Regions from separate parts of the Rouxiella sp. T17 genome, predicted to be linked through region 1. Evidence: predicted binding sites of a transcription regulator. Region 1 holds the regulator's gene; each other region holds the start of a gene.
The links. Region 1 encodes CRP, which controls carbon source genes, mostly activating them, when cyclic AMP is high. Its sites were predicted from a motif close to ATGTGANNNNNNTCACAT; they were not measured.
Positions count from the first base shown of each region.

Region 2: the regulator CRP is predicted to act here: its motif matches at 2,009-2,026, upstream of udp (uridine phosphorylase).
Region 3: the regulator CRP is predicted to act here: its motif matches at 1,607-1,624, upstream of ompW (outer membrane protein OmpW).
Region 4: the regulator CRP is predicted to act here: its motif matches at 2,449-2,466, upstream of deoC (deoxyribose-phosphate aldolase).

Region 1 covers NZ_JAWUEA010000001.1:13,437-16,870, reverse strand. Annotated here, with positions in the region: gene SC206_RS00080 (phosphoribulokinase) at 1-550, shown strand, start outside; gene SC206_RS00075 (OsmC family protein) at 640-1,050, opposite strand; gene crp (cAMP-activated global transcriptional regulator CRP) at 1,397-2,029, shown strand; gene SC206_RS00065 (YccS/YhfK family putative transporter) at 2,090-3,434, shown strand, end outside.
Region 2 covers NZ_JAWUEA010000025.1:19,662-23,095, forward strand. Annotated here, with positions in the region: gene SC206_RS06175 (tyrosine-protein phosphatase) at 5-787, opposite strand; gene udp (uridine phosphorylase) at 1,016-1,777, opposite strand; gene SC206_RS06185 (dienelactone hydrolase family protein) at 2,301-3,128, shown strand; gene SC206_RS06190 (SDR family NAD(P)-dependent oxidoreductase) at 3,252-3,434, opposite strand, start outside.
Region 3 covers NZ_JAWUEA010000041.1:68,515-71,948, forward strand. Annotated here, with positions in the region: gene SC206_RS19630 (glycosyltransferase family 9 protein) at 73-1,083, shown strand; gene SC206_RS19635 (YkgJ family cysteine cluster protein) at 1,046-1,465, opposite strand; gene ompW (outer membrane protein OmpW) at 1,762-2,397, shown strand; gene SC206_RS19645 (BON domain-containing protein) at 2,530-2,844, opposite strand; gene trpA (tryptophan synthase subunit alpha) at 3,090-3,434, opposite strand, start outside.
Region 4 covers NZ_JAWUEA010000038.1:229,138-232,571, forward strand. Annotated here, with positions in the region: gene deoA (thymidine phosphorylase) at 1-1,338, opposite strand; gene deoC (deoxyribose-phosphate aldolase) at 1,456-2,235, opposite strand; gene SC206_RS17430 (TatD family hydrolase) at 2,688-3,434, opposite strand, start outside.

The DNA of each region.
Region 1 (3,434 bases):
CAATCAGGTGCCCGGCACCTTCACGCCGTGGCAGGCGCTGCCCGAACCGACCGATATTCTGTTTTACGAAGGCCTGCACGGCGGCGTGGTGACGAATCAGGTCGACGTCGCCAAACACGTCGATTTGCTGGTGGGCGTGGTGCCTATCGTCAACCTTGAATGGATCCAAAAACTGGTACGCGACACCGGCGAGCGCGGTCACTCCCGCGAGGCGGTGATGGATTCCGTCGTCAGGTCAATGGATGACTACATCAGCTACATCACGCCGCAGTTTTCCCGCACGCACATCAACTTCCAGCGCGTACCGACCATCGATACTTCGAATCCTTTCGCCGCGAAAGCCATTCCGTCGCTGGATGAAAGCTTCGTGGTGATCCATTTTCAGGGACTGGATCAGATCGATTTCCCATATTTGCTGGCGATGCTGCAAGGTTCGTTTATCTCGCACATCAACACGCTGGTGGTGCCGGGCGGCAAGATGGGGCTGGCGATGGAGCTGATCATGGGTCCGCTGGTGCAGCGTTTGATGGAAGGCAAGAAAATCGAATAATGCTGAAAAACGCCGCCGCAAAAGGTTTTGAGGCGGCGCGTCGTTCTAAAAGTCGATTCAATAAACGCTGAAAAGCGCCTGAATTTCGATTAACTTTCTGAATCGATCACTTCAAAGCTGTGCGTAATGGTTGCCGCTTTGCCCAGCATCAGCGAAACCGAGCAGTATTTCTCCGCCGACAGGCTAACCGCGCGCTCGACAACCTTGTCCGTCAGGTCTTTTCCGGTGACGATAAAGTGCAGATTAATGGTCGTAAACAGGCGCGGCGCTTCTTCGCGGCGTTCGGAAGTCAGCTTGACCTCGCAGCCTACGATGTCGTTACGGCCTTTCTGTAAAATAGAAACTACGTCGATGGCGCTGCATCCGCCCGCCGACATCAACAGCATTTCCATCGGGCTTGGGGATTTATCGCCCGCGTTGCCGTCCATGATTATCTGGTGGCCCGACGACGATTCACCCAGAAATGTTAAACCTTCGACCCACTTTACTCGTGCCTGCATTGGTTTCTCTCCTGCCACAATTTTTAAAACAGACTACCCTTTAGCCCTGAAACTGGCAATGTAACTCGATCCGCATCATGCTGAAGCGAGACAACACAAGACACGTCTGCAAACCTGTGCTACAAACAAAGCCGAAAGAAACTTTCCAACAAGTTGCGGTCAGGTTTTTTAGGTGTTAACAGGATAACCTTGGTGATAAGGGCAAATTACCGCTTAAATCACTCTACCTGCCGCTTGCAGCATTGCTGGTCAGTTCATATGCTAAAAGAGCGCGAAGTAAAAAATCGCCGTACAGGGACTCAGAACCCTGCGATTTTGGGCAGCGATAATAAGAGGATAATAACTAATGGTTCTCGGCAAGCCACAAACAGACCCTACTCTCGAATGGTTCCTGTCTCATTGTCATATACACAAGTACCCTTCTAAAAGTACGCTGATTCACCAAGGTGAAAAGGCCGAAACGCTTTATTACATCGTGAAAGGCTCGGTTGCCGTGCTTATCAAAGATGAAGAAGGCAAAGAGATGATACTTTCCTACCTGAATCAGGGTGACTTCATCGGCGAGCTGGGACTCTTCGAAGAAGGTCAGGAACGTAGCGCGTGGGTAAGAGCGAAAACTGCCTGTGAAGTGGCCGAAATTTCCTACAAGAAATTCCGCCAGCTGATCCAGGTTAACCCGGATATTCTGATGCGCCTCTCTGCGCAGATGGCGAGCCGACTGCAAATCACGTCCGAAAAAGTAGGTAACCTTGCTTTCCTCGATGTGACCGGTCGTATTGCCCAGACTCTGCTGAATCTGGCTAAACAGCCCGATGCCATGACCCATCCCGATGGTATGCAGATCAAGATTACCCGTCAGGAAATTGGTCAGATCGTCGGTTGCTCACGCGAGACGGTAGGTCGAATTCTCAAAATGCTCGAAGATCAGAGTCTGATCTCGGCGCACGGTAAAACGATTGTCGTTTACGGCACCCGTTAATCGTTTTAAAAACGGCATGGCGATTCGTCGTCGTGCCGTTTTTGTTTGAATCTCTTTCAAATGACGCTTTGGCGACGACTCTTTTACCATCCTGAAATCAACTATGCGCTGCGTCAAACGCTGGTGCTATGCCTGCCTATCGCCTTTGCCATGCTGTTTGGCCAACTCAAGATGGGTCTGCTGTTCGCGCTGGTGCCTGCCTGCTGCAATATTTCCGGTCTCGATACGCCCCACAAACATTTCTTCAAGCGGCTGGTGATTGGCGGCTCGCTGTTTGCCGTCAGCAGTATTTTGCTCCAGCTGATGCTGGTGAACTGGCACGTGCCGCTGCCGTTTATCATGCTGAGTTTCGCGCTGGTGATTGGCGTGACGGGCGAAATCGGTCCGCTGCATGCACGACTGCTTTCGGGCGCGCTGGTGGCCTCAATCTTTACGCTGAGCATGGCGGGCGTGGTGCCCATCTGGCACGCGCCGCTGCTTTTTGTGGTCGGTACAGCCTGGTACGGACTGTTTAACTGGCTGTGGTTCCGACTTTCGGAAGAGCAGCCGATGCGTGAAACCCTCAGTCAGCTGTATAACGAGCTCGCCGATTATTTCGAGGCGAAATATACCCTGCTGACTCAGCACACCGATCCCGACACTGCGCTGCCGCCGCTGTTGAAAAGGCAGCAAAAGGTGATCGATTTAATTGCCACGCTGTATCAACAGATGCACATGTTGCCCAACAACGATCATCAGCATCGTAAACGGCTGCTGCGCAATTTTCAGGTGGCGCTGGATTTGCAGGAGCACATTACCGTCAGTTTGCACCTGCCCGAAGAGGTGCAAAAGCTGGTGGAAGAGAGCCACGCCGAGGCGGTGATTGCCCGCAACGCGCAGGTGATTAGCGCGAGGCTGCGACGGATTGGCGACGACATTCTCTATCATCGACGTTCGCCTCGTTTTTCAATGGCAAACGAACTGGCGGCGCTGGAAAAGATCGCCTCGCGCTATCGCGATAATCCGGTTGGCCAGTTTTGCTATTACCATTTCAGCCGCATTGCGCGACTGCTGCGCACCCAGCGCCCGCTGTATCGCCGCGATTTAATGCAGGATAAAAATCGCCTGCCGTTCTGGGCCGCGCTGAAAAGTTATCTGTCTTTCAAGTCTGCCGCCTTGCGCAACGCCGCGCGATTGGGCGTGATTCTGGCGATCGGCAGCACGCTCGGCATGTTCTTTAATTTGCCGAAACCTTACTGGATTTTGCTCACCACGCTGCTGGTCAGTCAAAACGGCTATAACGCCACGCGGGTGCGCATTCAGCACCGCGCGCTCGGCACGCTCATCGGCCTGATTCTGGCGGCGGGCCTGCTTCATCTGGCCATTCCGCAGAATATTACCCTGCTGTTTATGCTGCTGATTTCGC
Region 2 (3,434 bases), on a different contig from region 1:
GCGATTATTCCAGATAACGGTCGCGCAGCGTTTCCCGCACTTCTTCTGTCATGCCGTACTCTTTTTCCAGCCAGCTGTCCGTCGTGCCGTAAGCCTCGAGGATGGCCTGCAGCGCGGTATCAATAAACAGCTCCTGCACGGAAAGCACGTAGGCAAACTTCTCCAGCGCCTCGGGTGGCAGGGTGATCGACAGCTTATCGAGCATGTTTTCACGGAAGTTTGCCAGCGTCGTTTCAGTCAGCAGGTAGTCTTCTTTGATGGTGCTCCACTCCGCGCCCAGCGCCAGCAGTACAATAACGGCACCCATACCCGTGCGGTCCTTGCCCACGGCGCAGTGCTGCACCAGCGCGCCCTCTTGTGTCTCGCAAAGCAGGCTAACCAGCTTTTTATAGGCCGCATTGTTAAACGGCAGGCGGCGGTAAAGCTCGAGCATAAAGGCCTGCGGGTCAAAGGCGGCGATAGTTTCTGCGGTCAGCCTTTCAAGATTGGCATTGACCTCGTGACTCATCGGATTGGCCGCCACCTGATGATATTCGCAGCCGGACCACAGAATATCGGGCTTGGCCGCCACTTCATCTGCGTCGCGGTAATCAAGAATAACGTTAAGCGGAAGATTGCTCAGAAACTGCTGATCCTGTTCTGTCAGCGTATCCAGCGCGCCAGAACGAAACAGCAGGCCGCGCTTGATGCGACGGCCATCAGCGACCGTATTGCCGCCAAGATCGCGGAAATTCACACCGCCTTCGAGAGGCATCAGAGAGGGATGAAGTAAAATTTGTGCCGTCATAGTGCCTCGTTGCAATTTGATGATGAACAAGTCAGTGATGAAAATGTCGGTGATGGACAAGCCAGTAAGTAGAAAAGATTGCCCAAAGTTCGTTCCACGACCATAACAGATAGCTTCGCGAAGATAAAAAAACGGGCCGCCCATTGGCGACCCTTATTATGTTCATCTTCAGGTTACATCCGATCTTTATCAGATATTTATCCGATCTTTCTCAGATATCACTCAGGTTTAGATCAGACGACGCGCCGCCTCGACCACGATTTTTACCGCATGGCTTTCCGTCTGTTTCATCGTCTCGGCATTCGGGATCTCTTGTTGAGTACGATTGACGATAACTCCTGCCACCATGCCGGCGCGCAGGCCTTGGCTGGCACACATGGTCAGCAGCGTGGCGGACTCCATTTCGTAGTTCATCACGCCCATCTCCTGCCACTCTTGCATCGATTCTTTAAAACGACGCACCACGCGGCCTGAATAGGTGTCGTAACGTTCCTGACCCGGATAGAAGGTGTCGGAAGAGGCAGTCACGCCGATGTGAATAGTGGCGCCCACGGCTTTTGAAGCCTCCACCAGCGCCGTAGTACAGGCGAAATCGGCCACGGCCGGAAACTCCATCGGCGCAAAATGCAAGCTCGCGCCGTCTAGACGCACGGCTGCCGTGGTGACCAGCACATCGCCGACGTTAATATGCGGCTGAATCGCGCCGGTGGTGCCAATGCGCAGGAAGGTGCGGATGCCGAGCTGCGCCAGCTCTTCGACGGCGATAGAAGTAGAAGGGCCGCCGATGCCGGTTGAACAGACAATAACGGGCTTGCCGTCCAGCTCTGCGCGCCAGGAGGTGAATTCACGATGAGAAGCCAGACGCACCGGGTTTTCCATCAGTCTTGCAATTTTTTCAACGCGCTCAGGATCACCCGGCACAATGGCTAAGGTTGCGCCCTGAAGATCGCTTTTTGTCAGGCCAAGGTGGAAAACGTCAGATTGAGACATAATTTAACTCCATTTTAATTCGGTCATTGTCTTTGATTCGATCAATGTGTTTGGTTCGATCAAGGTCTTTGATTCGGTCAAGGTCTTTGATCCGGTCAATGTCAGTTTGGCCGGATGTGAATCGGCAAAACGTTACAGGCTGTTTATTCCACTACTCTATCGTTCATTGTGAGTTAATTTTGTGAAGGCAATCGCTAAGCAACACTGTGATTATCATCGTTTTCATAAATTATGTGACGCAACTCACAATAAACTGGCACGTTCGTCACTTCCAGACAAAATATTTGCGTTATCAGTCTATCAAAACGGTCAAAATTTCCGCGTGTCAGCATTTTTTACATAAGTCCTGACAGAGTGACAGGCTATGGTGGTTGATGTGGTGACCATTTGGCTTATAGTTTTAAAACCTGAAAGCGTTTTACGCTTTTGAGCAGTTCCAACGTTTTAAAAAATACATTTATGGCTTAAAGAACCTCATCTTTCTTACTGATAAGAAAAGCACTTACCCTGTATGGAGACTGTAATGAAGAAAGATACTTTACTCGAATTAAAACAAGCGCCTGACAGTTTCTCGCCTGCCGTTACGCCTGTCTCTGCCTCCACAATTCATACCGACGCTGAAGGTTTGTATGCGGGCGAGACAACAATTCCGTCGCAGGGTGAACATCTCCCCGCTTATCTGGCTCGCCCTGCCGAATACACGGGCAAGCTGCCTATCGTTTTAGTGGTGCAGGAGATTTTCGGCGTGCATGAGCACATCCGTGACCTGTGCCGTCGTTTGGCGAAAGAGGGTTATCTGGCCATTGCGCCGGAGCTTTATTTCCGTCAGGGCGATCCTTCTGACTACAACGATATCAACGAGTTGTTCGAAAAACTGGTCAGCAAAGTGCCCGACCAACAGGTGCTGGCCGACCTCGACCACACCGCGCATTGGGCCGCGCAGCACGGTGGCGACGCGACCAAATTGGCGATTACCGGTTTCTGCTGGGGCGGCCGTATTACCTGGCTCTACGCGGCGCACAGTCCACAGTTGAAAGCGGGCGCGGCATGGTATGGCAAGCTGGTGGGCAACAAAACGCTGACAACGCCAACTCATCCGGTAGACGAAGCCGTTGATTTAACTGCGCCGGTGTTGGGCCTTTACGGCGGTCAGGACACGAGCATTCCACAGGATTCAATTGAAAGCATGCGTCAGGCGATTCGTGCCGCCAATGCTACCGCCGAAATCGTGGTGTATCCGGAAGCAGGCCACGCCTTTAACGCCGATTATCGCCCAAGTTACAACGCCGAGGCGGCTACCGACGGCTGGCAGCGCATGCTGGCATGGTTTGCCAAATACGGCGTTAAATAAGATTCAGGCTGGCTGATTGATAAACCGCTAAGAATAATAGAAAAAGCCCCGCAGGCTAACCTGACGGGGCTTTTCGTTATTACTATTTATAACCTAATAACCTAATGAGGTCTGATAACTGAATCAGGCCTGACGCGGCTGTCCGTTTGAGGCGCTGAGTCCGCCATCAACAGGCAGGTTTACGCCCGTAACAAAGCGCGCATCGTCGCTTGCCAGGAAGGCAATGACCGAGGCAATTTCTTCTGGCTGCGCCGCACGACCCAGCGGAATACGCTCGGCAAATTTCGCCAGCAGCTCTTTGTTATC
Region 3 (3,434 bases), on a different contig from region 1:
TGCGTAAATTGGCTTGATTGTTTAATTCTGTAAACCTAGGATGCAGGAAGTTTTCTTACCATAGCTGCGAATATGAAAATCCTTTTAATTAGACGTGACAATATCGGTGACCTGATCCTCACCACGCCTCTTATTGCCACGTTGGCAGGCCAAAAAAATACCACGCTGGACTTGCTGGTAAATACCTACAATAAAGATGTTCTGGAAGGCAATCCCCACATCGGCAAAGTGCACCTTTATTGCAAGTCTCACCACCGTAAAAGCGGGCAAACGCTGCTCGGCGTTTATTTCCAGCGATTGAAAACTATTCTCGCCATTCGTTTCGCGCGTTATGACGTGGCCATTGTCGGCAGTACCGACAAGCGTCCATTACAGTGGGCCAAACTCTCTGGCGCAAAACGCATTATTGCCATCGGCGATAAGCCGCTCGAGTGTGTTACCGACATGATTGCGCGCCAAAAAGGCCAGCATATTGTCGAACAACTGAACGGATTGTCGAAACCGCTGGGTATCGATCAACGGCCTGGCCCGTTGGAGCTCTACGTCTCTGAAGATGAAGTGGCGCAGATGGCCAAAAAGTATCATGTCGATCGCAGCAAACCGGTGTATGGCCTGCAAATCAGTGCCCGCAAGCCGCAGCAGCGTTGGCAAGTTGAAAAATTTATTCAGCTAGCCCAGCGACTTTCGACGCGCGAAGCCTGTCAGATCATCCTCTTTTGGTCGCCGGGCGCGGAAGATAATCCGGAGCATCCGGGCGATGACAGCAAGGCACAGCAGATTGTCGACGCCTGTAAAGATATCAACCTCATTCCGTTGCCAACGGGCAATATTCGCGAGCTAATGGCCGCGATGTCACTGTGTGACCAGATAATCACCAGCGACGGCGGCGCGCTGCACATTGCGGCGGGCGTGCAAAAACCCGTGGTGGCACTGTTTGGTAACAGCGACGCTGATTACTGGGGACCGTGGCAGGTGCCTTGCGCAATTATTAAAGCCCCGTCGGACAATGTCGGTCTGGTACACGTCGACGATGTTTACAGCCAATTTACCGGACTTCGCGAGCGGGTTCTGTCCCCGGTTTAAACGCTGACAATCCTGCTAAATCAACTGTCTCCAAAGGCGGCATGCCATAACGAGCCCGTGCGCGATCGCAGGCTTCGTTGGCGATGCCGTCTAATCCAGACTGATCAAACTCGCGGCAGGGCGTGGGGCGATTGAGATAGATAGAGCAGGAAACGGCTTGGCCTATTTCACCTTCCAGCGCCACGCAGCGCGAAGCCCGCGCGTTAGTCCCACTCATACAGCTTAAAAAAGGCGTGACCTGTTCGGTTAATGCCTGCGGCACCACGCCGCCAGCCTCATCTGATTCAGCCCAATAAAACGAAACGCGAAAATAGGCGCAGCATGCGCCACAGGAAATACAGGGATTTTCTTGGATGCCTATCTGGAACGCTTTTTCGCTCATTTCTGGACGCTACCGTAACCGGAGACATAAAACCAAAATCAATCGTGAGTAGCTAACCTACGCATCCGCCATTTTTTCCGCAACTGTTTGTTATTTGATCAAGGCCAATGCTTGTTAAAAAAATTAACAAAAATCACCATAAATTGATCTAGATCATTTCCTTTGTTTTTAACAGGTTAAGATCAATTTAACCAAGTGCAATTACATCTGTTTTCATATAAAAACCTGAACTCGCTACGGCATAATCTTTGCAGGGTATGGCTAAATACCCGAAATAATCACAACGAGGGATTGATATGAAAGCAGCACATTGGGCACTTTTAGCGGCAGCCGCCTTACCAACGGTCGCCAGTGCCAATCAGGCGGGAGATGTTATCGTGCGCGTGGGAACCGCCACGGTGAGACCGTCGGCCAATTCGCCGAGCGTATTGGGTTCACTCGGCTCTTTTAACGCCAGTAACGATACGCAGATGGGCCTGACGCTGGGCTATATGTGGACCGACAATATCGGCACCGAGCTGCTGGCCGCCACGCCTTTTCGCCATAAAATCGGCCTCAACGGCATGGGTGACATCGCCACCGTGCGCCAGCTGCCGCCGTCTTTAATGGCGCAGTACTATTTCCGCACTAAAGAAGACAAACTGCGTCCGTACCTCGGCGTGGGCGTAAACTACACCACCTTTTATCATGCGCGTTTTAATCAAACCGGCTCTGACGCCGGGCTTAGCGATCTCAGCATGAAACACTCCTGGGGATGGGCCACGCAGGCCGGCGTCGACTACAACATTAACCAGAATTGGCTGCTGAATGCGTCGGTTTGGTGGATGGATATCGACACCACCGCGCGCTTCAAGGCGGGCGGCCAGCAGCAGTCGGTCAGCACCCAGCTTAATCCGTGGGTGTTTATGTTCGCCGTGGGTTACAAGTTCTAAGCGTTTTGGCTGTTCAGACGTGAAAAACTAAACGTGTAAACTTGGACGTGAAAACCTGAAAACCTGAAATTTGCCATAGAAAAAGGCGTCAACTGAGTGACGCCTTTCTTCATTCACGATGCGTTAAATAATTTATTTAACCTGCGTGTCGTTCTCTACAGATTTAACGCCCGCTACGCCGCGCGTAACAGATACAGCGCGACTTGCTTCAGCTGGAGAGGTAACAAAACCGCTCAGCTGTACGCGACCTTTAAAGGTTTCGACGCTGATTTCACGCGATTTGATATTGTCATCGGCCAGCAGGGCAGATTTCACTTTGGTGGTGACGACGGTGTCATCAATATAACCGCCGGTGCCTTCTTTTTTCGGTGTTGGGGCACAGGCTGCAAGAGTAGTCACGACAACGGCTGCCATACAAATAGCTGAAAGACTCTTTAAAAGCTTCATAATTAACTCTCCATGCATGTGTTTTAGCAATAATGTAAGAAACTTAAAATTCAACAAAATAAGGCAAGTTGGTGTTAATTCCATGGTGCAGACAAGTGTCTGATTAAGAATAACAAACGATGCGCGAAGTAAGTGTGGTTTAAAAAGGCAGGATGTACAGTTTCGAGGCGTAAAAAAGCGCAATATAGTGAAAAAATAAAGCCCCTATCACAGATGAGAGGGGCTTTGCGTCGAGCCGGTTTTGATTACGCGCGAGTGGCGGCTTTCATATCCGTCACGAAGCGCGACAGCTGAGCCAGCATTTCGGCAGGGTTATCAAGGTTGTTTTCGATAATCCGCACAATCGCCGAGCCAGAAATGGCGCCCGCCGCGCCTGCGGCCAGTGACTCTTTCACCTGAGAAGGCTCGGAGATCCCAAAACCTTGCAGCGGTGGCGCAGCGCGGAACTCACGCAGCTTATCCACCAGGTGATTCAACGGGGTGATTGCACGCTTTTCAGTACCGGTAACGCCAGCACGCGACAGCAGGTAGGTATAACCTCGGCCATGTGAGGCGATTTCACGCAGCAGGGCGTCGCTGGCATTCGGCGG
Region 4 (3,434 bases), on a different contig from region 1:
TCAGCTGATACGGCGATAGACCACAGGCAGCGTTTCTGGCGCTTCGTCGCTCAGCGTTACGGCTGAACGAACGGCCTCGGCGGCCTGCTGCCACGCCTCTTCGCTGTTGGCATGAATCATCGCCAACGGATGCTGCGTATCGACTTTCTGGCCAATGCGCGACATTTGCGTTAACCCAACGCTGTAATCGATGGCGTCAGTGGCGCGACGACGTCCGCCGCCCATCGCCACCACGCTCATCCCGAGCGCGCGAGTATCCATTGAAGTAATGATCCCCGCGCTTTCTGAATAAACCATTTTACTCAACGTCGCCTGAGGTAAATAGCGATCGTAATGTTCGATAAAATCGATCGGGCCTTTCTGTGCCGCGACCATTTTGCCGAAAATCTCCGCCGCGCGGCCGTTATCCAGCACGGTTTGCAGCTTTTGACGCGCGTCGGCGTCGTTTTCGGCCAGTCCGGCTGACAGCAGCATTTCGACGCACAGCGCCATCGTCACTTCAAGCAGGCGCGGACTGCGATAATCGCCCGTCAGGAATCGCACGGCTTCACGCACTTCCACTGCGTTACCGGCGCTGGAGGCCAGCACCTGATTCATGTCGGTCAGCAGCGCGGTCGTTTTGCATCCGGCCCCGTTAGCCACGTCGACAATTGCCTGCGCCAAATCCTGCGACAGCTCGAAGGTCGGCATAAACGCGCCAGATCCCACTTTGACATCCATCACTAGCGCGTCCAGCCCTTCGGCCAGCTTTTTCGCCAGAATCGAGGCGGTGATCAACGGAATTGAATCGACCGTCGCGGTGATGTCACGGGTGGCGTAAAAACGTTTGTCGGCGGGTGCCAGCGAATTGGTCTGGCCAATAATCGCCACGCCCACGTCTTGAATAATTTTCTTGAAACGATTGTCATCGGGGAAGATATCGAACCCCGGAATACTTTCGAGCTTGTCGAGCGTGCCGCCGGTGTGACCCAAACCGCGACCCGAAATCATCGGAATGTAACCGCCGCAGGCCGCAACCATGGGGCCGAGCATTAACGACGTCACGTCGCCCACGCCGCCGGTTGAATGTTTATCAACAATCGGCCCGTTGAGCGCCAGCTGTTTCCAGCTCAGCACCGTGCCCGAATCGCGCATCGCCATGGTCAGCGCCACGCGTTCTTTCATGTTCATGTCATTGAAAAAGATGGTCATCGCCAGCGCGGCAATTTGCCCTTCCGACACTTTACTGTCGCGCACGCCGTTGATAAAGAACCGAATTTCTTCTTCACTCAGCGCGTGTCCGTCACGCTTCTTACGAATTATTTCCTGAGCCAGAAAGGTTTGTTGTGCAGCAGCCACGTTCTCACTCCAATGGGATACAGAGAGGAAATCACACTATCAGGGATAAAACCGAGGCCGCCGACACAACACTGTGCGGCCACCTCGGAATGCGCATTCAGCCAGTTAATTTAAAATTTAATAACCGCTGCCGGCTTTTTCGCTCTGATGACCCAAAGTGGTCAGCAGGCTCGCCAACAGGCTGGACGCGCCAAAGCGGAAATGGCGGGCGTCGGCCCATTCGCGACCTAAAATGTTGTCGGCCAGCGCCAGATATTGCGCAGCGTCTTCTGCCGTTTTCACCCCGCCGGCAGGTTTAAAGCCAACCGTTTCAGCGACGTTCAGCTCTTTAATTACCGTCAGCATCAGCTCGGCGCTGTGCAGCGTAGCGTTTTCTGCCACTTTACCGGTTGAGGTTTTGATAAAGTCTGCACCCGCGTTGATCGCGATTTCAGAGGCTTTACGAATCAACGCGTCTTGCTTCAACTCACCCGTTTCGATGATAACTTTCAGCAGAATATTGGCCGCGTGACAGGCATCGGCGCACTGTTTTACCAGCTCGGCTCCGACCTGCTCGTTACCGTCGATCAGCGCGCGATAAGGGAAAACTACGTCAACCTCATCGGCACCGTAAGCAATCGCGGCGCGGGTTTCGGCGAGGGCAATGTCGATATCATCGTTGCCGTGCGGGAAGTTAGTGACGGTCGCGATACGAATTTCAGGCGTGCCCTGCTCGCGTAACGCCTTGCGGGCTACCGGAATAAAACGGGGATAGATGCAGATAGCGGCGGTGTTACCGGCCGGGCTTTTCGCCTGCTGACAGAGCGCAATCACCTTTTCGGCGGTGTCGTCTTCGTTCAGGGTAGTTAAATCCATCAGGCCCAGCGCACGCTGCGCCGCTACGGTTAAATCGGTCATAAAACTCTCCACAATTTTCAGTTCTGACACGCCGTCAAAACCGAGCATAAGGTCAGGAATGCAGGCACCCGCGAGCGCCCCGTTTATTCCCGACTCTGGCGAGCAGACGAGAGCAATCGCCCCTCTGTTCAGACTATTTGAACAGCTGGACGTCATCGATGTTGTGCAGTATTTCACACAAAATGAAATTTGATTGCAACGTTACTCAGAATAATGTGATCTAAATCACATTACAGAAGCCTTGCTCAGCGTCAGGCTTAGAATGAAAGTGTATACCCGAATCATGACAATCACTGATTCAGGCAACATCTTTGGGCGTTATCATAGCGCAGAGGTAAATGTGATTTAAATAACATTTACCTTTAATTGCAGACGGCGTAAAAAAATAAATGCTAGAAAAAGCAGGAAGAAAAGGATATTACTCTCGCTGCAAATGTTATTTAAATAACACTTTACTGTTGCTCTAGTTGCGGCAACTTGAAAATGCGCCGCGTATTTTCGCCCAGCGCCCGGGCAATTTCGTGGGGGGATTCGGGTCGCAAGGCACATAGCGCGTCGAAAACCAGCGCCGCGCGTTCGGGTCGATTTGGCTCTCCTTGAAAACCCTGCAACGGCATATCGGGCGCGTCGGTTTCAAGCAGCAGAGAAGAGAGCGGAAGTTGCGCCATTACCTGACGGGTTTTCTGCGCCCTTTCATAGCTGATCGTACCGCCAACGCCAATCGCAAAGCCGAGTTTCACAAACGCCTGCGCCTGTGACAGGCTGCCGGCAAAGCCGTGGACCACGCCGGTCGCGGGCAAATCGACCTTGCGCAGCATCGCGGCCAACTGATCGTGCGTGCGACGCGAGTGCAGGATCATCGGCAGTTCATGCTTTTTCGCCAGCGCAAACTGCGCCTTGAGCAGAAGCTGCTGTTTGTCGAAATCGGGATTTTCCATATAAAGGTCGAGGCCCGTTTCGCCTATCGCCACCAGCTTGCTATCGCGCGCTTCAAGGCGGGCTGCGAGCTGCTCGAGACAGTCATCGGTGTGGCGTTCAATACAAATAGGGTGCAGGCCCAGCGCGGCAAAAATGGGCGCGTGCTGCGCGGCGAGCTTAAGAATAGGTTCAAAGCGCGCCGCCTCAACGGCAGGCACGATAATTTGCCGCACGCCCGCCTCTGCCGCGAGGCGCAGGCTGCTTTCTTCATTGTCGCTAAA